Regions from separate parts of the Brevibacillus antibioticus genome, predicted to be linked through region 1. Evidence: riboswitches for the same ligand, from Rfam matches in the RefSeq annotation. Region 1 holds a riboswitch; each other region holds the start of a gene.
The links. Region 1 has a riboswitch for S-adenosylmethionine ahead of E8L90_RS03930 (aminotransferase class I/II-fold pyridoxal phosphate-dependent enzyme). Riboswitches for the same ligand answer to the same signal wherever they lie in the genome.
Positions count from the first base shown of each region.

Region 2: another riboswitch for S-adenosylmethionine. It lies ahead of E8L90_RS25245 (BMP family lipoprotein); the one in region 1 lies ahead of E8L90_RS03930 (aminotransferase class I/II-fold pyridoxal phosphate-dependent enzyme).
Region 3: another riboswitch for S-adenosylmethionine. It lies ahead of E8L90_RS02295 (pyridoxal phosphate-dependent aminotransferase); the one in region 1 lies ahead of E8L90_RS03930 (aminotransferase class I/II-fold pyridoxal phosphate-dependent enzyme).

Region 1 is NZ_SZNK01000001.1:784,884-794,930, forward strand. It holds gene E8L90_RS03910 (hypothetical protein) at 1-51, shown strand, start outside; gene E8L90_RS03915 (hypothetical protein) at 242-1,621, shown strand; gene E8L90_RS03920 (DUF5665 domain-containing protein) at 1,631-1,972, opposite strand; gene E8L90_RS03925 (pyridoxamine 5'-phosphate oxidase family protein) at 2,112-2,570, shown strand; SAM riboswitch class I at 2,644-2,763, shown strand; gene E8L90_RS03930 (aminotransferase class I/II-fold pyridoxal phosphate-dependent enzyme) at 2,858-4,021, shown strand; gene E8L90_RS03935 (trans-sulfuration enzyme family protein) at 4,018-5,205, shown strand; gene E8L90_RS03940 (YhcN/YlaJ family sporulation lipoprotein) at 5,229-5,834, opposite strand; gene E8L90_RS03945 (PhoH family protein) at 6,037-7,371, shown strand; gene E8L90_RS03950 (DinB family protein) at 7,706-8,182, opposite strand; gene E8L90_RS03955 (hypothetical protein) at 8,322-8,768, shown strand; gene E8L90_RS03960 (hypothetical protein) at 8,850-9,389, shown strand; gene E8L90_RS03965 (hypothetical protein) at 9,443-9,943, opposite strand; gene E8L90_RS03970 (MBL fold metallo-hydrolase) at 10,006-10,047, shown strand, end outside.
Region 2 is NZ_SZNK01000001.1:5,205,976-5,216,022, reverse strand. It holds gene E8L90_RS25255 (ABC transporter permease) at 1-815, opposite strand, end outside; gene E8L90_RS25250 (ABC transporter ATP-binding protein) at 790-2,319, opposite strand; gene E8L90_RS25245 (BMP family lipoprotein) at 2,425-3,453, opposite strand; SAM riboswitch class I at 3,654-3,783, opposite strand; gene E8L90_RS25240 (methyl-accepting chemotaxis protein) at 4,055-5,530, opposite strand; gene E8L90_RS25235 (DUF3298 and DUF4163 domain-containing protein) at 5,678-6,295, shown strand; gene E8L90_RS25230 (MarR family winged helix-turn-helix transcriptional regulator) at 6,500-6,913, shown strand; gene E8L90_RS25225 (hypothetical protein) at 6,964-7,239, opposite strand; gene E8L90_RS30990 (hypothetical protein) at 7,310-7,459, shown strand; gene E8L90_RS30985 (hypothetical protein) at 7,508-7,672, opposite strand; gene E8L90_RS25215 (NAD(P)/FAD-dependent oxidoreductase) at 8,799-10,047, opposite strand, start outside.
Region 3 is NZ_SZNK01000001.1:502,017-512,063, reverse strand. It holds gene E8L90_RS02330 (S1C family serine protease) at 1-597, shown strand, start outside; gene E8L90_RS30050 (hypothetical protein) at 627-773, opposite strand; gene E8L90_RS02325 (DUF2325 domain-containing protein) at 836-1,117, opposite strand; gene E8L90_RS02320 (IMEF encapsulin system ferritin-like cargo protein) at 1,447-2,046, shown strand; gene E8L90_RS02315 (family 1 encapsulin nanocompartment shell protein) at 2,084-2,932, shown strand; gene E8L90_RS02310 (alpha/beta fold hydrolase) at 3,076-3,894, shown strand; gene E8L90_RS02305 (aminotransferase-like domain-containing protein) at 3,950-5,158, opposite strand; gene E8L90_RS02300 (hypothetical protein) at 5,354-5,824, opposite strand; gene E8L90_RS02295 (pyridoxal phosphate-dependent aminotransferase) at 5,973-7,154, opposite strand; SAM riboswitch class I at 7,237-7,351, opposite strand; gene E8L90_RS02290 (MFS transporter) at 7,412-8,659, opposite strand; gene moaC (cyclic pyranopterin monophosphate synthase MoaC) at 8,663-9,145, opposite strand; gene E8L90_RS02280 (methylated-DNA--[protein]-cysteine S-methyltransferase) at 9,313-9,852, shown strand; gene E8L90_RS02275 (2OG-Fe(II) oxygenase) at 9,845-10,047, shown strand, end outside.

The DNA.
Region 1 (10,047 bases):
GAAGCTTTATTGGTCGCGATTGAAAGCGAACCGAAGTACAACTGCAATTAACGGGACAAAGACTCCCCTCCACTTGCCGAAATGATCCGGAAGTTGGGTGGAGTTTTTTTGTATCAAGCGCTTTTCATAGGTAATAAGACGCGGTTTCCTGGATGATGCAACTTTTGAAAATGATTTCCCGTCAATATGCATGACCCAAGCAAGCAAGGGGATTTTGGCAGACTAGAAGGGGGAACTACCATTGAAAAAGTACATGACCAAGCCCGTATTAGCAGTGGTGACAGCGGCAGGTATTCTTGGCTGTTTGACGCCAATTTTTGCCAACGCAAGCTCGATTGCAAGTCCAAGTGCCACAAAGGTAGTCATGAATGACGAAGGGAAGCAAGTCACACGCTATAATCTGAAAGAACTTGCCCAAAATGATCCAACCACTCTGAACATGCTCTTGAAGAATCAAGCGGATCACTTGTACATCATTGTAGATGAAATCAACTTGAATACGAAGCTCCAAACGTATATGGAAGAAAACAAAGCGGAGTGGGAGCGTATCTACAACGAGTACTACAGCGACATCTGGCTGGAAGTGCGCCTGACAGAGAATGCTGAAGAAATCGTGAGTGTAAATGCCAAGACGGAAAATAACAAGGTGTACATAAAGGGGATTGTGACTTCGGATGTCACCAAGGTGGTAGTGAAAAAGCCGAATTCCGACATCATTGAAGTCGTTCCGACCAACGAGCACTCTTTTACGGTCAGCTTCGAAGCTCCGGATGCTACTTATGATCCGTATGTAACCGTGAGTGCCTATGCAGGCAGCAAGCTGGTCGATAGCGAAAAGGTAAAGATCGTTCCTAAAGCAGAAGAAGATCAGGAAATGATCATCCATACCATGTCTGTATTGGATGCGAAGAAAAAGGAGTTAAAAGTAAAAGGAATTGTCAAGCAGGGGGCAGACAAAGTAACGGTCACCTATAATGGCGTGAAAAAAGACGCAAACGTGAAGAAGCTGTGGGATGGCGTAGGCAGCTTTACGGTTTCAGTAAAGGATGTACAAGCCGCAAAAGATCAAAAAGCCTTGATCGAGGTTTACGAGGATGGCAAGAAGGTTGATTCCGAATCCGTTCAGGTAGAAATCGTTAACGCTCCTGACAAGGATCAAACGACCGAATATGCCATCAAGGCGACTGCTGTAAACAATCCTGCCGCCAAGTCCATTCAGGTAAAGGGGACAGTAAGCGGCTGGAATAAAAAGGACGATACAGAATGGTTTGTGATCGCTCCTGACGGTAAGAAGAAAGAGATGAAACCAAATGACAAAGGCGAGTTCTCGCTGACATTGTCGTACAAGAATCATTCGTTTAGTGCCAAAACAATTCAATTCGCATTGTATGAAGATGATAAGCTGGTTAAGAAAGCTGACGTTGCATTAAGTACAAAAGCCATTGTCGAGCCTGTGAAGCCAACAGACGAGGATAAAGACGACGATGACGACAAAAAGAAAAAAGAAAAAGGGAAGCAGAAAGATAAGCATCCCAACGGCAACGCGTATGGCTATTGGAAGAAGCACGACAAACATCATAATGACGATGAAGACCAGGACGATAACGACGACAGAGACTAGTCTCTATCGTTAAGGCCGCTGCTTGTAAGTCTCGACGTACTCCACCAATTGTCTGATGTAATCCCCCAGAATAGGGATCGAAAGAAATTGCGTCAAGAGGGAGCCGAGGAAAGCCAAAACGATAGCAGTACCAATCGTCAATCCCAGACCCCGGGCAAGACCTGCGAGGAAATTGATCCAAAGCAGCTTGCGCGGGGCTGTGTAATTTTGGATCACATCTGCAAGTCGGATATCTTCCAGGAACATGGCAATTTTATGCATCCGCTCATTTACCTTCCGAACTTCCTGAAGCTCTTCAAGAACTTGATCAATTTGCTGCATGAGGCGATCTGTAGGTGACAAACTGTCCATCCCCTTCTCATCATTCGGTATTGTTACCTACCAGTCTAGGGAAAAAGACAACCAGAATCAAGGTGGAGAGGAAAGGTTTGCCTATCAGCTAGGCGAAGGGTAAAATGAATGTACAAAACGTTTGTTAGGAGGCATTGAAATGGCTGAAACTGTTTCCCAATCTCTTTCCGAAGATTTATTCAAGCTCTTGCAAAAGGAGCGTTTTGTTACCTTGGGCACAGTAGATCATGAGTCAGGGGCACCATCGCTCAGCTCCTTGTCCTGGACGTACGCTGTCAGCGCCGATACGATTCGTTTTGCTGTGGATAATCGCTCACGTATTTTGACTAATATTACGAAGGAACCGCAGGTTGTCCTGCATTTGATCGGTGCCGGCTCGTCTTTCGCCATTAATGGTCGTGCTTCCGTCAAAACAGACCGACTGGAAGGTGTTCCGCTCAAGCTGGCCATGGTAGAAATCAAAATTGAGGCTGTTCGTGATATTATGTTTTACGGTTCCCGTATTTCTGTAGAACCGCAATATGAAAAGACGTATGACAAAAACGCAGCTGAGAAGCTGGACAATCAAGTTATGACTGCCTTGAAAGAGGCAAATTAACGCTGGAAATAAATTGTTGACAAGAATCCTGCCGATCCTTTAGTATTAGGGTCAATCGAATTGAATAGCAATCTTCTTATCCAGAGCGGCGGAGGGACTGGCCCGATGATGCCCGGCAACCAATCACCTGTATTTTAACAGGGAGATAATGGTGCTAATTCCTGCAGAGTTATTCAACTCTGAAAGATGAGAAGGATTTGCTTACGGTGACGTAAACAAAGCCTTCTTTCAGAGGAAAGAGGGCTTTTTTGATGCCCTCGTATACTATTGGAGGGAGAGAAACAGACATGAAATTGGAAACGAAATTAATTCAGGCGGGAGTAGGCAGAGACGAAAAAACAGGGGCGGTGAGCTTTCCTGTTTACTATGCAACGGCTTATCGTCATCCTGCCTTGGGCCAAAGCACTGGATATGATTATACGCGCACAGCGAATCCTACTCGCACCATTTTGGAGGAGACCATCGCCGAAGCGGAATCAGGAGATGCAGGATTCGCTTGCGCCTCAGGAATGGCTGCTGTTCATACCGTCATGGGCTTGTTTTCCCAAGGGGATCATCTGATCGTTTCACTCGATCTGTACGGGGGAACCTATCGATTGTTTGAGCAAGTGCTCTCTCGGTACGGTCTGACGTTTTCGTACGTGGATTTGCGTGACATTAGTGCACTTAAAAATGCGATTCGCCCAGATACAAAGGCCATCTTCGTCGAGACACCAACCAATCCCCTGATGCAAATTACCGATATTCGAGCAGTCACGCATTTGGCGAAACAGCACAGGCTCCTGACGATTGTAGACAACACGTTCTTAACCCCTTATTGTCAACGCCCACTAGAGCTTGGTGCAGATATCGTCTTGCATAGTGCAACCAAGTATTTGGCAGGACATAACGATGTGCTGGCTGGACTCATCGTAACAAAAGGGGGAGAGTTGTCGGAAAAAATCCGGTTTTTGCACAATTCAGTCGGTGCTGTGCTTGGACCGCAGGATTGCTGGCTTCTCATTCGCGGGATGAAAACATTGGCATTACGGATGGAGCGTCATCAATCCAATGCGTTGATTGTAGCGGAAAAGCTGCGTGAGCATCCAGCAGTGGCGGAGGTATTTTATCCGGGTCTGCCTGAGCATCCGGGGCATGAGATCCAGGTGAATCAAGCGACTGGGCATAGTGGGATGGTAGCGTTTCGCGTACACGATGTGGAACAGGTGGGATTGTTCCTGCAAAATCTGCAAATCGTGTCCTTTGCAGAAAGTCTGGGTGGTGTCGAGTCATTGTGTACGTATCCGGCGACGCAGACGCATGCCGATATCCCACAAGAAGTCAGAGAGCATGTCGGTGTTTGTGATCGATTGTTGCGACTGTCGGTTGGCATCGAGCATCCAGATGATGTCGTATCCGATTTGTTTCAGGCATTGAATGCTAGTTTGGTCGTAGGGGGGAGTGTACGATGAATTTTGCAACCAAGCTCCTCCACGGTTCGACTTGCATGGACCCGTTCACAGGTGCATCGTCGGTTCCGATTTATCAAGCTTCGACGTTTCATCAGGCTGATATCGATCAGCCAGGTACATTCGATTATGCCCGATCAGGTAATCCGACCAGGCAGGCTTTGGAGGAAGCCATTGCGTCGCTGGAGGGAGGTGCACGCGGTTTCGCGTTCTCATCTGGCATGGCTGCTATTTCTAGCGTGTTCATGCTGTTTTCAGCGGGAGACCATGTTGTCGTGGCGGAAGATGTATATGGCGGCACGTTTCGGTTTTTGACCAAGGTATTGTCGAGAATGGGCATCTCCGTTACGTTCGTAGACGCAACAGATACAGAAGCCGTTCGTGCGGCCATAACACCGGCTACAAAAGGGGTTTATCTGGAGACCCCCTCCAATCCTACTTTAAAGGTGACAGATATTGCAGCGGTTTCTCGTATCGCGAAGGAGCACGGCTTGCTCGTCATTGTTGATAATACGTTCCTTACCCCGTATTACCAGCGTCCACTGGAACTTGGCGCAGATGTGGTCATTCATAGTGCAACGAAATTTATCGGGGGGCATAGTGACGTCGTGGCAGGACTGGCGGTGACAAGAGAGGCTGCGTTAGGGGAGCAACTCTACTTTATTCAGAATGGCATGGGAGCGATTTTGGGTGTGCAGGACTGCTGGCTTGTAATGCGTGGGCTCAAAACATTGAAAGCCCGACTGGATGTCAGCACGAAGACAGCCGCGAGCTTGGCTGACTGGTTGTCTACGCATCCACAAGTACACCGAGTCTACTATACGGGACTGACGGATCACTCTGGTCACCTGATTCAAACACAACAAGCGACAGGTCATGGGGCTGTTCTTTCCTTTGATGTAGGGGGCCGCGAGCGAGCAAAAGCGTTGTTTGATCGCGTAAAATTGCCGATTGTGGCTGTCAGTCTCGGGGCAGTGGAAACGATTCTCTCGTACCCAGCTACGATGTCACATGCAGCGATGCCTGCTGAGGAAAGAGCTGCAAGGGGAATTACGGATGGTTTGATCCGTTTGTCAGCTGGTTTAGAGGATTTCGATGACTTGGTGGCTGATTTGAAGCAAGCACTGGATCATTTGCCATCTGAAGCACCCGTCCATAAAGAAAAAGAGGTATTCTCCCGGGCTTAAATCCGGGGGATACCTCTTTTCTTTTAAGGTGTTCCTGTACGATTTACGTTGATTTTGTTTTGTCCTTGCGGCTCTTTGTGCATGCGTTTTTCTTTTACTTGAGAAGGTGTTTCTTCGCGAGGCTGCACACTGCGCGGTAGTTGGGGAATGATCCGACCTACGATATCCGCTAACTCTTCTGTAATTCCGGCGACAGGATGGCCGCGACGAATATCATCTCTCATCTCCCGTAATCGCTGTACGACGGCAGGGTCTGCGGTAACAACGGCATTCGCCCCTTGAGGATCTTCTTTCAGTGCTTCCGCAACCGTGTACTTAATGACGCCAACCTCTGGGCGATCCAAATTCGGGTCTACTGTAATACCGACAACAGCATATTTGCCCAAGACCACAGTAGTCGCGCTGTGTACCCTTTTCACACGTATTGCCAGTTGGGTGAGACGATCAGCGGTGGCTTGGGAAGATTGATTATAAGCAGGCTCAGGAGCTGTTTGTTGAACGCGCTGAGTATGAGTGGCATGCTTGGGCTGTTGGGCAGCCTGATTCGCCGGAGGGTTATTGCCCGACATACATGCTGTAAGCAACAAGCTAAAACCGAGGCAGTAGATCATGATCCGTTTCACAGGCATTCTCCCTTTCCCAGTATTGCCTTCCTTTGTGAGGAGGGCAGGGTTACAAGTATTTTGTTCTGGGCTGCCCATTTTCATTCTGCCACTAGGTCGTCTAACTCTGTCTACCTGAACATAGACTGTAGTACATCACGTCGCCGCACCTGAGCATCCCTCCAAAAATTGCATAGGGTATATAAGAAGGGTAATAGGAGGCGAGATTTTGAAGAAAATCTACGTACTGGACACCAACGTACTCCTGCAAGATCCAAGGGCGATGTTTTCTTTCGCTGACAACGAAATCGTCATACCAGCTGTCGTATTGGAAGAAATCGATTCCAAAAAGCGGTACATGGATGAAATTGGCCGCAATGCTCGGTACGTATCTCGGCTCTTTGATAGTTTTCGTGAGCTGGGGCAACTGCACACAGGCATTACCCTGGAAACAGGTGGGGTGTTTCGGGTGGAACTGAATCATTCCTCTTTCCACCGCCTTCAAAAACAATTCACGGAAATGAGTAATGACAACCGCATTTTGGCGGTCGCCCTAAACTTACAGGAGGAGGAAAACGGAAAACCACAGCCAAGACCAGTCATTTTGGTAAGTAAGGATGCTCTTATGCGAGTCAAGGCTGATGCATTGAATATTTCCGCAGAGGATTTTCTTTCGGATCGAGTAGTGGGGGAGTTCTCCAGTATTTACCCAGGGTATCAGAAGATGATGGTAGCGTCCGACATCATCAAGACTTACTACGCAACAAGAAAGCTGCAGCTGGCCGCCTGTTTTCCACGCTATCGTTTTTACCCTCATCAATTTTTAGTGCTGAAGGACGAATGCAACCCATCTATTTCAGCGATTGGAAAAGTTGACCCGGACGGAAAAATGCTAGAAATGCTTGTGTCAGATGATGATCCGATTTGGGGCATCCGAGCCCGCAACGTGCAGCAACGGATGGCAACCGAATTGTTGCTGCGAGATGATATCCCTTTAGTAACCATGACCGGTAAGGCCGGTACAGGAAAAACCTTGCTGGCATTAGCAGCGGGCCTGCTGCAAATTGAAGACCAGCAAAAATACAAAAAACTGTTAGTGGCAAGACCTATCGTTCCACTTGGAAAAGACATCGGTTATTTGCCCGGCGAAAAAGAAGAAAAGCTTCGACCGTGGATGCAACCGATTTATGATAATTTGGAATATTTATTCAACACGAAACGCCCAGGTGATCTGGATAAAATTTTGGCAGGCATGGGGAGTTTGCAGGTGGAAGCTTTGACGTATATTCGGGGGCGCTCCATCCCTGAACAATTTATTATCATTGATGAAGCACAGAATTTGACAAAGCATGAAGTAAAGACGATCCTGACGAGGGTGGGGGACGGCTCGAAAATTGTACTAATGGGTGATCCTGAGCAGATCGATCATCCGTATCTGGATGAGAGCAACAACGGTTTAACCTACGTGGTAGAGGTATTTAAAGACCAAAAGCTGGCTGGACATATCCAGTTGGAAAAAGGCGAACGGAGTGTGCTTGCACAGTTGGCCGCAGATTTATTGTAAAGAGGAGGTATGAAAAACGACGAGGAGGTCATACTATATTTGTCGAGCCCGATGATTCATGTGAGTAAACGGCGAAATGCCTTGCAGGAGGCGAAGATCCGTGGATAATCATGATCAAGCAATCGACGAAAGTCGTATGGAAATACACCGATTCCTTTAGCTACTTTTCTCTACGATGGAGGTTGAAGAGCCAAAGAGAATAACCGGTAGAACCCCATAAGCAATTCGGGCTCGACAAGGACCGCTCCTCATTGGAGCGGTTTTCATTTTTTGCAGATTCGGAGGAAAAAAGAAAAACGCGGATAAAAAATCCCGCGTTTTTGTCCGATTTTACTTATTTAGCAGCCGCGATCGCTGTTCGCAATGACGAAATACATCCGGTGTGCATTCCTTCATGGAAAAGAGTGAAGACCATCATTTCTCCATAAGTATGCATAGTGCCTTTGTCTCCTAGTTCAAACGGTTTGGGCAATGGATCATTCAAGCGGGATTGTAATTCTTCTTTAATACGCACATGTTGTTCCTTTAGCTCGGCAGCTAAGGCTTCGAGGGAAGGTCCTTCTTTTTGCCAATCAGCGGGCTTGGTTCCTGGAGCAAACATGGCTGCGTAATACGGAGGACATTTCATTCCTTCTGGTCCTAAGAGTAGGTAATCTTGGGTCAGAAGAATATGACCAATATTCCAGCGAATGTTGTTTGTGAAGCCATCTGGAACCACGTCTGCTTCTTCCTCGGTTATTTCCGTCATTCTCGCCAAAAACATTCCGCGAACCAAGTCGTACTGATTCCATACAAAAGAAAAGTTCTGCATAGTAATCCCTGCCCTTCCTCATATTTACATGCACTTCACATCTTACCGCATAAAGAACAAAGGGGAAATATTCAAACTGCAAAAAAATTTGCAAGTTGTCCCTCCAACTCCATACATATGTACAAAGGGGGGAAGCATGATGGTTACGTTGGATTCATCTATTTCTTTTTTGATTTATATAACAGCGGTGTCCAGCGCGGCAGCAGGAGTTACGGAAGCTTTTAAATCAGTCATTCCCTTTTTGGCGACCGACTATGAGGCGAAAGAAAATTGCTGGGAGGATCAGTATGAGGCTGCTCGATTGATGCACTACAAGCGTTTTTTCAATCTACTTATTTCCGTATTGGCTGCGGGTGTCATTTTTGGCATGCTTGGTTTGGACCCAGCACTCATTTTAACGGGTGCTGAATCTGCTTATGTAAAAAATTCTTGGCAGTTAGGAACATGGATGTGGGGAATTGTTGCGGTGTTTGGCTCGCCTTTTTTCGCATCACTCCTCAAAATACTAGAGAGCTTCAAACAATCGGTAGACAACAATTTGCCTCCTAATCGACCGCGCCGCAAAGTCAGCGGAACACGAGAATAAGCTCGTGTCCCTTTAGTTGCCCGATGCTTGCGGATACGCTAAGATAACCAAAAAAGCGGTAGCAAAGGTGGGCACAGCTAAATGATGTGGAAATGCTTGCGAATGACTGCGTTTTGGGTGTTGACAACAGTTGTCTTGGTGGCGTGCTCGGCCCAGTCGGGACCAACTGCTACATTTGACCCCGAAAATCAAAAGGAATACGGAGTAAACGGCATTTATCTCGGGCAGAACATAAAAGAAGCAATGGATATTTTGAAGCCGACCAAAGCTGATTTTATGGATATGGTGACAAGGCAAAGCTACTCGGTAGAGCAGATGGCGCAGGGTGAGGGAGAAGCAGTGATGGGGATGCTGCTGGTTGGTCAGAGTCAGATGATGATCAAAGTCCACAAAGGTGAATTGACTTCGATTATGCTGGGAGGAGTTCCTCGTGAGGACGCACAAAAATTCAAAACATATCGGGGACTCACTATGTTTGATAGTGCTCGGCAGCTAGAGAAGCTGTACGGCAAAGGAGTGGACGAACAAGAAGTGGTGTACGAAGGCAGCAAATACACCGCCCATTTTGGTTTTGTTGACAATCAAGTGGCGTGGTTTCGATTTGATCGTAAATCATCGTAATAAGGAAAAGGGAGTTCGTTTATGAGGAGCTCCCTTTTTTGCATGGAAAGGATTCATTTAGTCGGATGGAGCCAAACGAGCTTCACTTGATAAGCTTTCGCAATTCCCTCAGCCAGTGGAATCAAGCTTTGATCGATCAGGTAGGCTTCGGGTTGTTGCGTATGTTCGGGTATCACGCCTAAAACATGCTCGCGGAGTTGCTCCATGGCAGCCCACTGATCTTTTGATTGGGAGGAAGCCCCAGGCGTTACGATGGCAACGTGATCTGCATATACATACAAATGTTCATTTTGGGAGACAAAACCGATGTCATCAAGTTGATCGATCGTAGTTGTTGACGGGAGCAGTAAGAGAGAAAAGGCATCGCCTAACATGTTGGACTTCTCCAAAATGGTTTCTAGCTTCTCCTGTTCGGCTTGATTCTCTACAATAAAAAGCAGTTTATCCCGATCAAAGACATTGACATGATCTCCGATTTTATGTATGACTTGAGCATAGAAGCCAGGGAGCTTCCCCGCTGGTACATTCAGTTCAATTCCGTACATATGGCGCATGTCTAACCCCCATGTTTGCAACTTGTTTTTACTATCGTATCAAAAAATCAAGGAGGTTTCCTATGACGAATCAAAATCTTGCCATTGAATCCTATGAGTTGGGA
Region 2 (10,047 bases), 4.4 Mb from region 1:
GTCAGCGCCCCGTCCACAAAGCGATAGTGCGCCCCCATTACCTCGACTGTTCCCGCCAAGCCAGCCAAGCCACCACTGGCAAACATCCCGGTCAGCATCACCCGAATCCGATTAATTCCTCCGTATTGAGCAAACAGCGAGTTTTGACCCAGCATCTTCACTTCATAGCCAAATGGGGTAAAACGAAGGACCCAGAACAACAGCAGCGCTGCAACGATCGCAAACAAAAACCCTGCATGTACGCTCATCCCTGCAAACAGCTTCGGAAGCCAAGCACTTTTCTCCAGCATGACGGTCTGTGCCAGAGCCGCAGAGCCCGAACGATCCCGGAATGGCTCTGTCACGAGAAAACTCGCAAACAATACCGCGATGTAGTTAAAAAGCAACGTAGAGATGAGTAACGGAATACGAAAGCGGGCTTCCATAAAGCCTGGCAACAACGCCCAGAACCCGCCGACCGCCATTCCTGCGAAAATACCCGCCACTATTTTGATCATTCCCGGTGCTGGCAAATAGATCGCAACTAACGCAGCACTTACGGCACCCAGCACCATTTGCCCTTCCGCCCCCAGATTGAATACCCCTGCCCGAAATGCGAGGGAAAGACCCAAGGCAATTAGCATGATAGGCGTAGCTCGCGCTAATGTAGACGTAAAGAAATAAAAACTGCCAAAGGCCCCTTTCCACATTTCCAGGTAGGTGCCCAAGATCGATTCGCCAACTGCAGCAATGACCAGCGCCCCGGTCAACAAGCCGATGACGACAGCCAAGAACGGCTGAACCAATGACTTAGATAGCTCTTTGATTGCTGCCATGAATGCTTCCTCCCGCCATGATCACGCTGATTTTTTCTTCGGTTGCCTCCAGGCGTGAAAGCTCTCCAGCGATTCGCCCTTTATACATGACCAAAATCCTGTCAGACAAGGCGAGAATTTCGGACAACTCGGACGAGACCAGCAAGATCCCGTCTCCCTGATTGCGCTTTTCGATCAGGGCCTGATGGATGTACTCCATGGCACCAATATCCACCCCTCGCGTAGGCTCAGCCGCAATTAAAAACGGGGTCTCATGCCCCAGCTCCCTTGCTACGATCAGCTTTTGCAAATTTCCACCTGACAGATTCCCTGCCAGCTCCTGCAATTGTCGGGAGCCTGTCTTGATGGCAAACTGCTCAACCCAGCCTTTTACGACTTGGCGGAATTTCTCCCGCAAAACGACGCCGCGGCGGTTGTAAGCAGGCTTTCGCTGATAACCCATCAACGCATTTTCCTCGACGCTTGAGAGTTTGGCTGTTCCCCACAGGTACCGATCCTCCGGAATATGCGCCAAGCCAGCATCCCGAATGGTGGCTACTGATTTGTTCGTCACGTCCTTGCCGCCTAACCGCACCGTGCCCTCTAGTGCCGCTCGCAAACCACTGATCGCTTGCAGCAGCTCGGATTGTCCATTCCCGGAAACGCCTGCAATTCCTACGATTTCCCCGTGGTGTACGGTAAAGCTGACTTGATCGAGCAGAGTCTGCTTTTCTCGAACCGAGAGATTCTCCACCTGTAACAAGGGGCCTTTATCCAGAGGAACTCGCTCAGCTAGCTCCTGCAATTCTCGTCCGACCATCAATCTTGCCAAATCATCCGCATTTGTCTCATTCCGCGAAACCGTTCCCGTCACTTTGCCTCCGCGCAGTACCGTAATACGATCGGCTACCTCCATGACTTCCTGCAACTTATGTGTAATCAAAATGACGCTCTTGCCGCTCTTTGCCAAGTTTCGAATCGTTTGCAGCAGGTCGCGTACCTCCAGCGGGGTAAGGACAGCGGTCGGCTCGTCCAACACGATAATATCCGCTCCCTGATACAGGACCTTCAGAATTTCGACCCGTTGCTGTTCCCCAATCGAGCAATTCGCTACCTTGGCCTGCGGATGTATCGGAATGCGATACTGCTCACTCAGCGCCCGCACCTTGTCCTCCGCGTCATTTCTTTTGAAAAAACCCGCCTGCTTCGGCTCATATCCAATCACGATATTTTCAGTCACACTGAATTCTCCGAAGAGCATAAAGTGCTGGTGAACCATCCCAATTCCATTTCGAATGGCGTCCTCTGGTCCGCGAAAAACAACTGGCTTGCCGTTTAACAGAATCTCTCCCGATGTAGGCTGCTCCATCCCGTACAGCATCCGCATCAGTGTCGTTTTGCCCGCTCCATTTTCCCCGACAACCGCGTGGACTTCTCCTGCTGCCAGTGAGAACGACACCTTGTCGTTGGCGGTAAAATCTCCGTACTTCTTGGTCATGGCCCTCATTTCCAAGCGATCGGTCATTCCCACTCCCTCATTTCTGTACGTCCTTTTATGAAAATAGAAGACCGACTACACAGCCGTAGTCGGTCACATCCCTCACTGTGCACAAGCTTTTTACGTGCGTGTTTAGAATTTATCTGGTACTTTGCGGGTGCCTGCTACAATCTCATCGCTGATCGCTTTCACTTTATCCACGACTTCTTGTCCGATAAATGCGTTCAGCGGCGTCTTGCTTTCGTGCGTGACATAGGTTACACCAACACCTTTTTCCTTCAAGCCGTACGCCACTACACCTGGTTTGAACGTTCCTTCTACAAAGGTTTTCACGGTTTCATAAGCTGCCGCGTCAGTTCCTTTCAGTTGGGACAGAACAATATGCTCTGGATCAATCGTCGTACGGTCAACGTCTTGGCCTGCTGTGAAGAAGCCTTTTTCCTTCGCCGCTTCGAAAACGCCGAGGTCGCCTACTGCTGCTGCACCGTTAATGAAGTCAGCGCCTTTAGAGGCTTGGAGCAAAGCCAGTTCCTTCGCTTTTGCCGGGTCAGTAAAGCTTCCTACGTAGTTGACCATCAGCTCTGCTTTTGGATTCGTTGCTTTCAAGCCCTCTTCGAAGCCAACTGTCCATTTTTTCAACTGCGGGATATCAAGAGCAACAACCATACCTACTTTGTTCGTTTTCGTTGCCAAACCTGCTGTTGCTCCCACCAGGTAAGCCGCTTCCTCTTCGCGGAAGGTAACACTGCGAACGTTTGGCAAATCCACTACAGTATCAATAATCGCAAAATTACGGTCAGGATTTTCGGTAGCTACTTTTTTCAATGCATCCTCTGATGTAAAGGAAGATGTGATGATCAAGTCATAATTTTCTGCAACAGCCACGCGCAGATTTTCTTCAATCGCTCCATGGTCTGTAGATTCAATCGTTTTCACTTCTGCGCCCAGCTCTTGTGCGGCTTTCTTTGCACCATCATCCATTTGTTGGAAGAACGGATTCACACCGATTTTCTCGGGCAAAATCAAGGCAATTCGCTTTTTCGCCGCGCCCTCTTGTCCTGCTGCTTGTCCCCCTGACTGCTCTGCCGGTGCGCTTGTGCCAGTCGAGCACCCTGTTGCCAATACTGCGAATGTCGTTAATGCCAGCAATAACTTCTTCATGATGTATCTCTCCCTATCCGAACTTTACGTTTTTCTTTATCCTATTAGGTAATGTACGGCTTTTTATCCATTTTTTCAATACTATTTACGAATATTCTCTTATAGAATTAATTTATCGTTCGTTTATTCCTCCTCATCTTTTACAAATACAACAAAAAAACTCTCCCCGGAGGAAGAGTTTGCGTACGAAGCCGTTCTCTTCCTCATCTGTCAAAACCATCGTACATCGTACAGGTTTTGCAGGAATTGGCACCTTTCTGTTCATGCATAGACATGATCAGTGGTTGCCGGGCATCATCGGGCCAGTCCCTCCGCCGCTCTTGATAAGGTAGGTGAATGTATTTAGTTACAATGAAATTCATTCTAGCAGAACAGTTCGAAAATGCAATTCTTTTTTCTTAATTCCAAACACTTCTAAAAGTAAATCGAAGTTTAAAAAGTCGTCTTTTCAGCACCGAAAAATTGGCGAGAACCTGAAGAAGGAGGAGCGGAGTGTAGGGGACCTACATGAGCACCGGACTTCGAAGGTGAACGTCAATTTCGATGCCGAATCAGCTTTCAGAACTACTTCGTGATCAAAAGACGACTTTTTAAACAACCTCTAATTTACGTGAAAGGTTTGCTGGAGGCGATGAGACAACGTATTCAGCTCGCCCAGCTCTTCCGTAATCTCACGCACTTTTTGATGCTGGTTTTCTGCTGTCGCAAACAGCTCTTCTAGGTTGGCTACGGATTCCTCGGTTACAGCTGTAATGGTCGACATCTCGATGGCAACCTCACCGGAACGCACTTTTACCCGGTCCATGCTGGAGCTTACTTGATCAGCTGCTTGCAGGAAGGCCATCATACCGGCACGCACTGCTTCGATGGAGGCCACTGTTTTCACAGCCAGCTCTTGGCCTTTTGCAACAGACACTTCCCCGTTGCTCATATGCTGCACCGCATTCTCACTTTCCTGATGGAGTGACTTGAGAATGTCGGTAATCTCCTGCGTAGCTGTCGCGCTTTGTTCTGCCAGCTTGCGTACCTCATCCGCTACAACCGCAAATCCCCGTCCATGCTCGCCTGCACGAGCCGATTCAATCGCCGCATTCAGTGCCAAGAGATTCGTTTGTGTCGCGATCTGATTAATAGCGCCGACAATTTCCTCTACGCGATTCGCCTGTCGATTGAGCTGGTGAATCGTAGAGGCTGCTACATTGACTGCCTGCACAATTTGCTCCATCTGCGAGGACAGCTCGTTCATCATCTGAACGCTTTCTGACAGACGACGGTTGTTTTGTTGCGATTCCGTTTTCATTGCGTTGGTCTGTGTTGTGACTGCCTCGATTTCCTGGTCGATAGATTGAACCTCTTCTTCAATCTTCACCGTAGAATTCGCCTGCGATTCCATGCCTGTGGCGACTTCCTTGAAGGCTACCATCATTTCATCTGTATTGCGCTTCGTACCTTCTGCGTGCTCGTGCACATGATCGCTTGTACGATCCAGTTGCTCCGTCATTTGCTGGATGTTCAAAAGCATCTCTCCCAGACGGCGCTCCTTCTCTTCCGCTTCCTGCCTTGCGTCATGAGCTTTTCGCAAGGAGGTTTGTCCAGCGAGACATAGATACGTTACGGCTCCCATCATCATGAGAATCGTGACAATACGCATAAGCAAATTGAGCTCCGTAAAATCACCATCGAAAATCTCGTAGGTTCCCGTATAAAACCCGACAATCGTAACGATGATTTGGGCAATTCCCGCTGTTACGACCAGCTTCCAATCTAAATAGGCTGCCAAAAAGCCCATGACGATAAAGGCGAGGAAGGTAATCTCTTGGTAATCGGTAAAGTGATCGAAGGAAATAGCATAAAACATGAGTCCGATTGCTACCAGATAACGAATCACATGACTATCTTTGCGAACGAAGTAATATGGCGAAACAATTAACGTAACCAACAATCCCAAGGACGTCACTTTCCAGAAGTTCACATCCTCTTGGTAGGCAATGAGTCCCGCCATCCACAAATGATTCCATAGGATGAAAATCATAAAGCCTTCTTTGTCAGTCAAAGTATTGCGAACCAATTGAATCATAATTGCCCCCCTTTTTTTGTGTATCGGTTTCTTTCCCCATTATATAGCCAAACCTTTGGCAAATTTGTGAAAAAAGTGAGAACAGCCAAAAACAATTTCGAATAGGCTATTACACAACTCACACGTACAGGAGGCACATGGAGAAAAGTGGAACTGAATCAATTGCCAGCTACTGTGCTGACACGGACGATTAGCCGTCCGAACACCACGATTTACTATCCCCAATTGGCAGGCTTAGCCAACCAGCAAGCGGAAAAAGATATCAACCGGGCGATTTATCAAACGGTTCAAGGATTAATTCACGAGCAACAACGGGTCCAGGTACCGGGAAATACAGAAATGCAAGGAAGCTACGAAATCAAGACAAACGAACGCGGTATTTTCAGCGTCGTGTTGAGCAACTACGCCTACACACCACAAATGGCTCACGGCATGACCTTCCTTGGGTCGATCACCGCAGATATCCAAACAGGCAAGCTGTATACACTGCGTGAATTATTTAAGCCTGGAAGTGATTACGTCAAGGTGATTTCCGAAAACATCAAGCGTCAAATCAAAGAAAGAAACATCCCCACACTCAATGGCTTTACTTCCATTAAGCCCGATCAGGATTACTACCTCGCCGATAAAGCATTGGTCATCTACTTTCAGTTGTACGAAATTACGCCTTACTACGTCGGTTTCCCCATGTTCCCCATTTCGGTCTATGAACTGGAACCGCTCATCAATGAAAAAGGGCCCTTGAGTATCTTGTCCGCAGATTAACTACTGTGTCACGTATTTTTCGCCCAGGTGAGTGTCTGCTTCCAAGACACTCGCCTGATTCTATTTATGTCATAAAATCCATAATTTCGCCATCGAATAAACGTTTACTTATATGCCTGAAACTGCTAGTATGTTATTGTACATATTTACTTAAGCAATAAAGTGTACGATATATCGGACCAGCTTTTCTGGAGGTATATACTCATGCAATATTATGGTCATCGAATTAGCCAAACCGCAAGAATATTTAGTAAATCACTAAATGGGACGATGGCTCCCATGGGATTATACAGTTCGCAATGGGGTATTATCCTTTGCTTGCATTATCGTGAAGCGCTCACCCAGGTACAATTGAGTAACTACCTGAATGTGGAAGCGCCGACGATTACCCGGACACTCACCCGATTGGAAGAGATGGGCTGGATTATTCGCTCAGAGGGTGATGACAAGCGTGAGCGCTATGTGTCCTTGTCTCCGCAAGCAGTCGAACGGTTCCCGGAATGGCTGGAGGCTGCCAAAGAGCAAGAGGAACTGGCACTCCGCGGCCTTGACGAAGCAGAACTCGCTATCTTTAACCGCGTATTGAAGAAAATGAACGATAATTTACAGCCGTTGTAACAAGTAAAAAATGACTTCGCCCAAGAGCAGTTTGGTGAAGTCATTTTTTGTTAGCTATTTTTCCTAGTGGTAGTGAGGATAGTGTTGAGCTCTTGTTCCAATTGAATCAGTTCAAGCTGTATCTGTTGCTTTTGCAATTGCTTTTTCTGTTGCAGCACTTGTTTTTTCAAATCATTAGATTCTTTGTCATTTACTCCGTTCCCTGTAGAATTATCCTGATCCGGTTCCACTTGTCCAGTCGAGCCTATAGCAGCCAGGAAGGCGCCCAGAACTGCGATCCACCCGCCTACCGCTACCAGCTCACTCGCCAGATTTTTTTCGATCATTCTTCTTCCCTCCATTGCTGGATGGTTCCTCCTGTAAATTCTTCTTTATATCTTGAATACTGTCTCGTAATTGAGCAATTTGCTGTTCAATTCGTTTGAATTGCCTATCATCATCGTTGTCATTGTCATTGCAATTCTTATTGTTCCCGTTGATTTGCTTGTTCAATTGAATGAGGGGCTGTATCAGTTTTTCGTTGTCGCAGGCAGGCTTTTGGCATAATCTGGTTGTTTTATCAATGGCGAGTCTGACAAAGCCAATCGAAATAATCTAAAGTGCTAATACAGCGGTATCGTCATCATCATCACAAAAAAACATAGATACCTCCCTGCCAACAAAAGGTCGTGGTTTGATTATTGGCCCTTTTATACAATACGCTTCTGCCCAATCCCTCGTGACATCGGGACCATTACTTTCCTGATGCTGTTCTGTCATGAAAAAAGGCTCCCCACCAAGCACAAGCGCGCCCGGCAAGAAGCCTATTTCCTTCTGATCGTTTTCTTTTTATCCTAACGGTTTCGCGATATTGCGAGCCATCCAGACCCCGGCAGCTCCGGCCTGTGCCAGACCACGCGTAATTCTGGCACCATCTCCGCCACAGAACAATCCTTTGATTTCTGTTTCGAATTCCTCAGTCAGGAGAAGTCATTTATTAATTTCAATGTTATTTCCGGTCTTTTGAGGACGAATAAGACGAACTATCTCGTCACTCAACCAAAACAGGAAAGAATTGAATAGTGCATATTTCATAAATGGCCCAGAGTATCCAATAAACGAAGCGAGATCAATCTTATCGTTTTGATGTGAGAATAGTAAAAATAAAGGAATAAACAGTAATGGAGTCAATACCAAAAAGGTGACAATAATCTGAAAAATACATGATACGATCCATCGCGTACTCTTCAAATTTTCTGTGAGGGTATCTGATAATAAGGATACAGGAATTGAAACTATGAGGAATATTGTAACAACAACTAAACCATAAATAAATGCATAGAATAATGGATATTCTATATTTTTAAAAATAAATAAAATTATTGAAACAAAAGAGGAAATTAATAAGACAATGTACTTTATTTTCATATTTTTATTCCTCATCAATAGAATAAGCAGGGAGAGATTTCAGCGCTAACATAACTAAATGAGATTAAATTAAACTAAACATTACACCAGCCACTAAACTTCCCAATATTTTTTTCATTTTAGTTATTTCCCTCCACCTAAAATGTGTAAATTACATATAAATATTATCTAATATTCAAATGAATGTAAATGTTAAATTCTCCAGTTCCAACCCTTTGATAATTTATTTCCATAAAGACATATCAAAAGTATACAGTCACATAACGGTTTACTAATATGAAATATATCACTAGGATATACATACTTATTTCATGGCGGTTTTCTTCCTAACAGAAATATTCTTCAAAATGAAAAGACGTCACTAAACTACAGGAATAACACCAGCATTGACTTATAAGAACGAAATAATAAAAAAAGAACGTCTTGCCAAGCTGATATGGCCTAGCAAGAAGCTCTCTTTACAATTATCGTTTTCTTTTTATCCTAACCGTTTCGCAATATTACGAGCCATCCAGACCCCAGCAGCTCCGGCCTGTGCTAGACCACGTGTAATTCCAGCACCATCCCCGCCACAGAACAATCCCTTGATTTCTGTTTCGAATTCCTCAGTCAGTTTTGGACGAGCCGAGTAGAATTTCGCTTCCACTCCGTAGAACAACGTGTGCTCGGAAGCGATTCCCGGTGTTACCTTGTCCAGTGCTTCCACCATCTCGATCAAACTTTTCATCGTGTTGTAAGGCAAAACGAGTCCCAAGTCACCCGGTACCGCTTCCTTCAGAGTAGGCTCCAGGAAGCCTTCCTTAATACGCGCCTCCGTGGAACGGCGACCGCGCAAGATATCACCGTACTTTTGCACGATGACCCCACCGTTTGACAGATCATTCGCCCGCTTGCAAATTTCTCTCGCGTACTCGTTCGGCTTGTCAAACGGCTCTGTAAACGTATGAGATACCAAGAGCGCAAAGTTCGTATTCATCGAGCCCAGCGCTGGGTCTTTGTAAGAGTGCCCGTTTGCTGCCATAACGCCACTGTGGTTTTCCACGACCACGTGACCGGAGGGATTGCTGCAAAACGTCCGTACACGCGTTCCGACAGATGTATTGAAAATGAATTTTCCTTCGTACAAGTGCTCATTGATTTCGCGCATGACGACATCGGACGTCTCCACACGTACGCCTACATCGACTTGATTGTTGTACATTTTCAGACGGCGCTTCTTCAGGATATTCGTCAACCACGCGGAGCCATCGCGGCCTGGTCCGATTACCACGTAATCAGCTTCGTACTCTTGACCGTTTTTCAAGACGACACCTTTTACCTGATGTCCGTCTGCTTCTTTCACCGTAATGATGTCCTCGACTTCTGTCTTGAACATCATGTCGATATGCTTCTTCAAATGCTCGAAGATCGACTGGAGAATCTCCAGATTTTGCTCTGTTCCCAAGTGACGTACCTGCGCTCGCAACAGCTTGAGTCCAGCTGCATAGCCGCGCTGCTCGATGCTCTTGATCGTCTCTGTGGTCGGGTCAGTCATCGATTGGGTAGCCCCATGCTCCAAGTTGATTTCATCTACGTATTTGATCAGCCCAAGCACAGTGGAAGGGCTGAGATAATCTGTCATCCAACCGCCAAATTCGGTGGTGATGTTAAATTTGCCATCGCTATAGGCGCCTGCTCCACCAAAACCACTGGTAATCGAACAGGCCGGCAAACAGCCTGCGAAATCT
Region 3 (10,047 bases), 280 kb from region 1:
ACCGAGGATGCTCCCCATTCCAAAGACGTGGATTCGTTAATTCGCAGCCTCATTGATCATGAAGATAATTCTCCACCCATGGAACGAAGCTTTGGCTCCGGATTTCTTTTTCATCCGAAAGGGTATATCTTGACGAGCGAGCATGTCATCGGCAAATCCAAAAACATTTTCGTGAAGCTATATAACGGTAGAGTGTTTGAAGCCAAACGCATTATAGCCGATCGAGTCCGGGATTACGCCGTCATCAAAATTGATGCAGACTGCAAGCTATATCCGTTGCCACTAGGCAACTCCTCTCATACAAAAGTAGGAGAATGGGTCATCAGCGTCGGTTCCCCACTGGGTTTGGAAAATTCTGTGACAGCGGGAATCATTAGTGCTAAAAACCGTCGATTACAGGTTGCGAAGCGTATGTACGAAGAAATTTTTCAGACGGATGCTGCCATTAACCCAGGAAATAGCGGAGGTCCACTCATTAATTTGAATGGGGAAGTCGTTGGTCTCAATGCCTTCATCATTCAATCCAGCCAATGCTTGGGCTTCGCCATCGGGATTGATGCCCTCAAAACCCAACTGGAGCAATACGTATTCAAGTGAGAAGCACGCGCTTCAACAAAAAACCCCGTCTAAGAGGACGGGGATTGCTTCTCTAATGCAATAAGATATACATTTGGACCTTCTACGTTGATTTGTTCTTCTGCCTGTTTTAATTGTTGCAGCTGAGCGGCCGTAAGCTGTGCGATAGGCAGTTCACCCAAACGATTCTGTTCCATCGTCATTCCTCCGTTGGTGTCAGACTCACGATCGTAGTCTGCCCCATCTGGAGAGTATGTATTTACGCAGTGAGATCAAAAGCTTTGGCAATCGCAGAACACGAACGCTTGCAGAACACGATGGGCAGCTCGCGATCTTTGGCTTGGTTTTTCACCGTTTTGGCCAAGTTGTGATTGACGAAATCAGTCAACACCAAAATCATGTGGATACCAGCTGGAATTTTCACCCCAGTTTGCGAGCTTTTCCGTCCAGTTACGTGGTGAATATCCTTGAAGCCTTGACCTTGCAAAAGTTCGATAATATTGCCCAGGCGATCTCCGCCTATTACTAAAATGGATGACATAACTTGTTACCTCCTTAAATTTAAGTGAATGTAGGATTTATGTTATCTTCTCAGAATGCTAATTGATAATGAATATCACTCTTATTGATAAATATTATCATTCCCAACAGCCTTTGACAATACTCTCCATGATAACTTTTTTGTCAAAAAACAAAACTAGAAACGAAGCCTGTAGGCAAAGCCACGGCGCTCTAGCGTTCCCACCCCCTTTTCCAAATTACACCGCACCATATTCTTCGTAATCATAGGAAAATGTACATAAGTGTTGCCCGGGTGTTTTTTCCAACGGTATAATGAAAAAATAGATTGTAATGAGGAGGTGGCGTAGAGTGCAAGAAATTACACAGCTGCACGCCATTTTTGATCGCACCAGAGGTTACATCAACAGCTTCATGGGCGTTATCCAGCCGATTATCGACGCGGCAACGGACGAGCATACTCGCCTTTACTACCATCATATTTTGGAAGAAGAAGAACAGCGCATGGGTCGCTTGCAGGAATTGGTTCCCCACCTGGAGAAGCTGTCCTCAGGAAAAAGCCTGGATCAGCTAAGTGATCGCGACCTCTCGCAAATGCTGTCCGATGTGAATCTGGAACGTTTTGGACTGCACAATTTCCGCGAGCATCTGGAGCTCTCCCTGTATGAATTCAAGGATGACGAAACACGTCAGCTCCTAGATGGCATGCGTGAAAAGACGCATACAGACTATTTGACAGTCAAAGAAATCATGGCGAACATGAGCCAACGATTCTCTGATGCGGCTCATCCTGATCTCACTGATCACGATGAGGGGCACGACATTCACCAGGTCGATCATTTGAAAGCTTCGGCTTCCGCTCCTCACGGTGTTGCTTCCGTGATCAAGCATTCCGCCCCTGCCGTTTCCGGTAAAAAAGGACTGACAGTTGGCAGCTTGAAAGGAATGTAGCGAATCGGAAATCCTGAAATAACATGGAGGTTACACTATGGACAAGCTTCGTAAATACCCAGACTCTCCCTTGACGACTGACGAATGGAACCAACTGGACGCAACTGTCGTTGACATGGCTCGCCGCCAGCTGGTAGGACGTCGCTTTATCGATATTTATGGACCATTGGGTGAAGGCATCCAAACCATTACCAACGATGTATATGAAGAATCCCGTTTTGGCGGTCTCTCCCTGCGCGGAGAATCTCTCGAAATGACACAGCCTAGCCGCCGTGTCAGCATGACGATTCCGATCCTGTACAAGGATTTCATGCTCTACTGGCGCGATGTTGCCCAGGCACGTACACTGGGCATGCCTTTGGACATGAGCGCGGCTGCCAACGCAGCTGCTGGTGGTGCACTGATGGAAGACGATCTGATCTTCAACGGTGCTGCGGAATTCGACCTTCCTGGTCTGATGAACGTGAAAGGCCGCCTCACTCATCTGAAGAGCGATTGGATGGAATCTGGCAATGCGTTTGCCGATATCGTGGAAGCACGCAACAAGCTGTTGAAAATGGGACACAGCGGTCCGTATGCACTGGTTGTTTCTCCTGAGCTCTACTCTCTCTTGCATCGCGTGCACAAAGGCACCAACGTACTTGAGATCGAGCATGTTCGCAATCTCGTTACAGATGGTGTCTTCCAATCTCCTACCATTAAAGGCCGTTCCGGCGTCTTGGTAGCGACTGGCCGTCACAATCTCGACCTGGCGATTGCAGAAGACTTCGACTCTGCATTCCTCGGAGACGAGCAAATGAACAGTCTGTTCCGTGTATATGAGTGCGTTGTATTGCGGATCAAGCGTCCAAGTGCCATTTGCACCTTGGAAGAAACAGAAGAATAGGAAGCCCTTTGGCACACCCATTGACGATTCTCGTTGTGGGTGTGTTTTTTCATCCTTGAAATATGTACCAGATCACTTATAATAAGAACGTGCGTTACAAACTTTCGAAACAATCTGACACAAGTGTCATTGGGGGGCTTTTTATGAGATGCGAGGTCAATGGCGTCAACCTTTATTATGAGGAGATCGGAAGCGGTTTTCCTGTCGTAATGATTCACGGCTTTTCACTTGATCACCGATGCATGACTGGTTGTCTGGAACCAATTTTTGAGAAACGTCCGGGATACCGACGCCTATACATAGACCTGCCCGGAATGGGACAAACGGAAAACTACGAACATATCCACACTACGGACGATATTCTGGAGGTTGTCCTCGCGTTCATCGATCAACTCATTCCAGGTGAACCTTTTTTCATTGCGGGTGAATCATACGGCGGATATCTTACACGAGCAGTTATCGAGAAGCGCCGGGATCAAGTGAAGGGCGCCCTGTTCATCTGCCCGAACATCATTCCTGATAAAGAAAAGCGCACACTGCCGGATAAACCCGTCCTAGTAAAGGAACCTTCGCTCTGGGAGAAGTTGAGTGAGACAGAGCGAGCGGAGTTTGAGTCGATGGCAGTAGTAGCTACTGAATATACTTGGAACCGCTATAAAAAGGAGATTGTCGACGGCTACATGCTGTCTGACCCTTCTTTCCTCACGAAAATCAGACAAGCGTATGGCGTGTCCTTCCCATTGGATACGACCCCCTTCCCACATCCGAGTCTTTTTGTTGTGGGCAAACAAGATCATTCTGTCGGCTATCGCGATATTTGGAATATCATCGAAGGCTATCCTCGCTCTTCTTTTGCCGCTCTCGATTGTGCCGGACACAACTTACAGATTGAGCAGCCGCTTCTGTTTACAGAGCTTGTGAATGAATGGCTGGATCGGGCGCAAAGGGAGCTTTCCCTGTAAACATGCATTAAAAAAGACAACCAGCTCAAGGAGATTGGTTGTCTTTTTGCTTCCATTACACATTTGTCACCAGTGATTCACTATAGGCGTGGAATGCTTTGCCCAGTCGTGAAATCGCAAGCTCCGTGTCTTCCCGGTTCAAGAGCGTATAGTTCAAGCGCATCGTATTGACTTGCGGCTCGGCTGCATAAAACGGCTTCCCTGGTACGAATGCCACGCCTTCCTTTACGGATCGGGCCAGCAGCTTCTCTGCATCGACGTGCTCAGGCAGGTTCACCCAGAGGAACATCCCGCCTCTTGGTTTTTCCCACTGTACGCCCTCCCAGTTTTGCGCAACCAAGAGCTCATGCATCCACTCCATGCGCGCCTTGTAGGACTCGCGGATTTTCTCAATGTGGCGCTCCAGATCAAAGCGGGACAACAGCTCATACAGAGCGTACTGGTCAATTGTGCTCGACTGCAAATCCACTGCTTGCTTCGCCTTCACCATCATTTGAATCACGCGTGTATCTCCAATGGCCCATCCGGTACGCAAGCCTGGCGCGACAATTTTGGAAAAGGTACTGGTGTACACTACACAAGAATCGGTCGGATGTTCATCCAGTGAGAAAACCGAGCGGTACGGTGCTTCCCCATCGAATTGGATCTCTCCATATGGATCGTCTTCCAGGATGAGAATGTTTTGCGCCTTACATTGACGAAGCAAGCCGAGACGGCGTTCGAGGCTCCATACCTTTCCTGTCGGATTGGCAAAGGTAGGAATGACGTACACCATTTTCGGGCGATACTGGGCTATTTTTTTCGCCAGATCATCCAAATCCATCCCATCGGCGTCACCGTCTACATGGATCGCTTTGATTCCCCGGAATTGAAATAACTGAACGGCTGCCAAATAAGTAGGATTTTCAACGAGAACGACATCGCCTTCGTCTAAATATACACGGCACAGCAAGTCTACTGCTTGCTGAGAGCCCGTAGTGATGATCATATTATCTACACCGACGTTCATATGCTTTTGCTTCATGCGGGATGCAATCCACTCACGAAGCGGTACGTATCCATCAGTCAATCCATATTGAAGAGCTTTTGCTCCTTGATCGAACGCACGGTTAAACGCTTCGCGCATCTCTGCGATTGGAAAAGAATCCTCTGCTGGCAGTCCACCTGCGAGCGAGAGCACTTGATTGCCTTGGGTCAGCTTCAAGATTTCCCGGACAGCCGAGGAGGATAGTGCTTCGACAGATTTTGAAAATGAGTACTCCATGTTCCGTTCCCCCTTGATTTTGCTTATCCTTGTTTTATCACTGTCAACAGCGTAAGTCCAATCTTTGCTAGCTATGAGCAGATAGGTTTTGACTATGTCGAGCGGTTGTTCAACCAATAGTCTTCACACACTGCATGCAAAAAACCCCTCTTCGTATCAAACGAAAAGGGGTCCATATGTATGATCTATATACTCCTAAGCAATACGGAACACTCGTGGTTTCTCTGTTTGTGGAAGGAAAGAGAGATCGACATGATTAGACGCTTCTTCCATACCGATATCGCTTGCCAACAGCAATGCCTCTTCCTGGAAGGTCGGCGTACAGCTGCCTTCATTCAGTTCACAGAGTCGCTTCAATCGCTTCAGTCTTTCTGCTGACTTCTCTACTCTCATGCATTCGTTCGTCAGCTCACATACGTTGACGTGACGAGCATCAGCGATCATGCTGATATCATTCACATGAACAATCAGCCTTTTGCCTTCTTCCGTAACAAATCCGATCGAGCAAAAATGCGCACCTGACATTTCCAAACGAGTGAGAACAGCATTGGCGTAAACTTCTCCCGTCCGCAAGCGAATCTGGCCTGCTTCAATGGCTCCGCCGATTTTTCGCTCGTTGGCGATCACCGTATACATATCCGTGTAACCGTTAATCTGATAGCGCATGGTACCCTCCCGCTCTCGATGAGACTAATTATCATTAACAATGACATCGTATAATGAAAATCATTATCTGTCAATAATGAGAATGATTTTTATTCTAGAAGAAAAAGCCACACTCCATATATGGTAGTGTGGCCAATTTGACTCGCTTTTATTTTGTTTTCGTAAATAACCCTAACCGCTCGATTCGCTGGACCGCTTCCGCGAGACGCTCTTCATTGGATAGCAAAGCCGCTCGCACATAGCCCTCACCTGTCGGACCAAAGCCATTCCCCGGTGCTACGACGACATGCGCTTTTTCCAAAAGCAGGTCAGAGAACTCCACGGATGTGAAGCCGCTGGGAACTGGAAGCCAAGCAAAAAACGAACCTTGAGATGGCGGAGCCTGCCAGCCAATCCGATGCAGATTGGAGTAGAGGGCATTGCGGCGACTTTCGTAGACAGCGACGAGATCGCGGACGCACTGCTGCGAATCCGTCATCGCTTTGGCTGCCGCCATCTGTACCGCTCCGAACAGACTGACAAAGTAATGGTCCTGAATGAGGTTAATCAGACGAACCAGCTCGCGATTACCTACCATGGCACCCACACGCCAGCCTGCCATGTTGTACGTTTTGGACAAGGTATAAAATTCTACGCCCACTTCTTTTGCACCCGGAACCTGCATGAAGCTGACCGGCTTTTTCCCGTCATAGCTGATTGCTCCGTAGGCGAAGTCGTGGCAGACAACGATTTCATGTTTTCGGGCAAAACGAATGGTTTCCTCATAAAACTCCAGTGGTGCGTTGACTGCTGTCGGATTGTTCGGATAGTTAAGAAACATCAGTTTCGCTCGATCCAAATCAGCTTGGGACAGCTGGCTGTAGTCTGGCAAGAAGTCATTTTCCGCCTTCAACGGCATCATGACCATCCGTCCGCCTACGACAGCTACTCCCGACCAATAATCCGGATAGCCTGGGTCTGGAACCAGTGCAACATCGCCTGCGTTCATGAGTACTTGGCAAATCTCTACGAGTCCGGTTTTGCTGCCGAACAAAATCGCTACTTCTTCCTCCGGATCGAGGTCTACATCAAATTCTTGCTTATACCAATGTGCCACTGCCTGCTTCAGTTCCATGCGTCCCTGAAAAGGCGGATATTTGTGATGGAGTGGTTGTGCCGCTTGCGCCTGTAATTCTTCAATAATATGCAGCGGTGTCGGCAAATCGGGATTGCCCTGCCCCAGGTTAATGACGTCATGGCCTTGCGCAATGACCTTGTTTACTTTTGCCACCAGGGTCGCAAAAAACTGGGTAGGGAGTCGATCAATCATATCGGAGGGTTGAATGCGCATCTTTCTTCCATTCCTTTCTTGGGCCAATACAGTAAAACCCCCTTTTTCCATACAGAAAAAGGGGGAGATCAGCTTGGTCACGTCCTTATCTGTCAGGAAATAATCCTGCTGGAATTGGCACAGCATCTGTCCATCACATGGAACAGATCCGCTGCCGGGCTTCATAGGGCCAGTCCCTCCACCTCTCTGAATAAGTCAAACACACGGAATATACTGTTTTTTCGTCTATATCATACTACTTGAGCACGCAAACCGTGTCAAGATGCTTGATTTTGTACCGAAACTTGATGCCTTCTTTTTTGAAAAGATGTGTGGAAAGCGAAGAATGCCACAGACAACAAACACAAGCCTGCCATTACAAACAATAGTCCCTGTGCATGAATCGATTGGAAAATGAAAGCGCCAAGCAATGGTCCGATCATCCGTCCTGCTGATCCAGTCCCTGCAATTAGCCCTTGAATGAAGCCGTCTCGTCCCTTTGGCGTCAACTGTGCAGCTACTGCCGGAACAGCTGGCCACACGAGCATTTCTCCCAGTGTCATGATGAACATACCTGCCACAAAGCCTGCATAAACCGTTGATTGAGACAAAATTAACATCGACAAGGCAAAGATATATGCGCCCAAGAGCATTTGTGCTTTTAGCGTACGGGCAAAGCGTCGAATGACCCATGCGATCAATGGCTGACCAAACAGGATCAAGCCGCCGTTCAGCGTCCACAACAGACTATATTGACGGAGTGAAATCCCCATGGATTGCATGTAGGTCGACAGCACCGTCGTCCATTGTACATAGACAATCCAGCTAATTAATAGCCCCCCGCATAAGAGCAGCAATGCTCCCCATATGACCTTGGCCTCTTGCTGAGGTTCTCGTAGAAGTTCGTCCTCTGCTTGTTCGGGAGTAGTTGTCTGCAATTGACGTTTTTGCTCTGCCAGTTTTAACTGACGCGGCAAAATGAGCATGAACATCGTCAGCACAATTACTTGTGAAATCGCATTTCCGAAAAACGTCCAAGCAAACGAAACACTTGCCAAGAAGCCGCCTAAAGCAGAACCGGCAGCTACACCCACATTGAGGGAGACGTAAATCAGATTGATTGCTTTACGGCCTCCCTCCGGCCATAAAACCACTGCCAGCGCATTCATAACGGGAGAAAGGGATCCACAAAACAATCCATTCAATAATAATAGTAGGACATATACGGTAAAATCTTGTGTAACACCTAAACAGACGGAGATAAGCATTCCGCCGATGGAGCCAACAACAATGGTGCGCATTTTGCCCCAGCGGTCAAACATCATCCCGCCGACAACACTCCCAATCAGGAATGCACCTTGATTTAAAAGCAACAAGAAGCCGGCTACAGTCAGCGGCTTTCCGAGATGGTTATGAATATAGATCGTAACTAGCGGCCAAATACACGCCATTCCGGTAGAAAAAATGACGGCAGCAATCGCCAATAAACGAATGCTGCTCGGGTAGGTTTCCCACTTTTGCCTCATGCCTTACTTCTCTCCCCGATGGAAATCGCCGCTTTTTCCGCCTGTTTTGAATTGCAGACTGGTCGGACCGATTATCATTTCTTTATCCATCGCTTTGCACATGTCATACACCGTCAAAGCCGCTACGCTGACAGCGGTCAACGCCTCCATCTCGACGCCTGTTTTCCCTGTCGTCTTCACGGTTCCTGTAATCGCAAGCGTCGTTTCATCTACAAAAGCAAATTGTATGTCGATGCCAGTCAATGGCAGCGGATGACACATCGGAATGATTTCCCACGTCTTTTTGGCAGCCATGACACCTGCCACCTGCGCAACGGCGAGTACATCGCCCTTTTCGATTCGACCTTCGCGGATTCGGGTGAGGGTTTCAGGTTTCATGCTAATTTGGCTCTCAGCTACTGCCACCCGTTTTGTGACGTCCTTCTCAGATACGTCCACCATCCGCGCTCGATTTTGTTCATTAAAATGTGTTAATTGATCAGTCATACGAGTATCGTTCCTCCTCTATCTCATCCTACCTTACTCCCACCGATGGATAAAAGCAATGGGAATGTAGAGGGTTTCGATATCTTGCTCATCCACTCCCAAAAACGTACAAAGAACAGGTGCTGGAGGTATACTGTGCGTACACAGCTCAAAGGAGGCATTTGGATATGGAAACGATGAAGGATCAGACGGTACGCTGGTCAATGCTTGTGCTTGGTGATTGGACCATTTATTTGGCTGCAACGGCTGCCGGACTTTGTTATGTCGGCTCGGTCAACCAGCCTTTTGCTGAATTGGAAGCGTGGGTTGAAAAGCATCGCCCACAAAGTACGCTGGTGCAAGACGATCCATGGCTAAAGCCTTTTGCAACAGAACTGATGGAGTATTTGCAAGGAACACGCGAGCATTTTTCCACGGATTGCGACTTGTCCGGAACACCTTTTCAGCTCGCTGTCTGGGAGGCACTGCGCCAAATCCCATACGGTCAAACGTCATCGTACACCGACATTGCAAACAGCATTGAAAAGCCTGCTGCTGTTCGTGCTGTCGGTGCCGCAATCGGTGCCAATCCGGTTCTCATTACAGTCCCCTGCCACCGCGTTGTCGGTAAAAACGGTTCACTAACTGGCTATCGGGGAGGACTGCCCATGAAGACAGCTCTGCTTGATCTGGAGAAAAGGACGAATCGGGGTGTGAAGCATGGCTAGTTCACTGACAGAAGGGATCGCAGCACTTGACTGGCATTCCCTGCAACAGGAGTTGAACGAACAAGGGTATGCTGCTTTTCCTTCCTTAATAAGCGCGGATGCGTGCGAAGAATTAATCGCTACGTACGGACAGGATGAGCTTTTTCGCAATACGATCCAGATGGCGCGGTACCGTTTCGGTGAAGGAGAGTACCG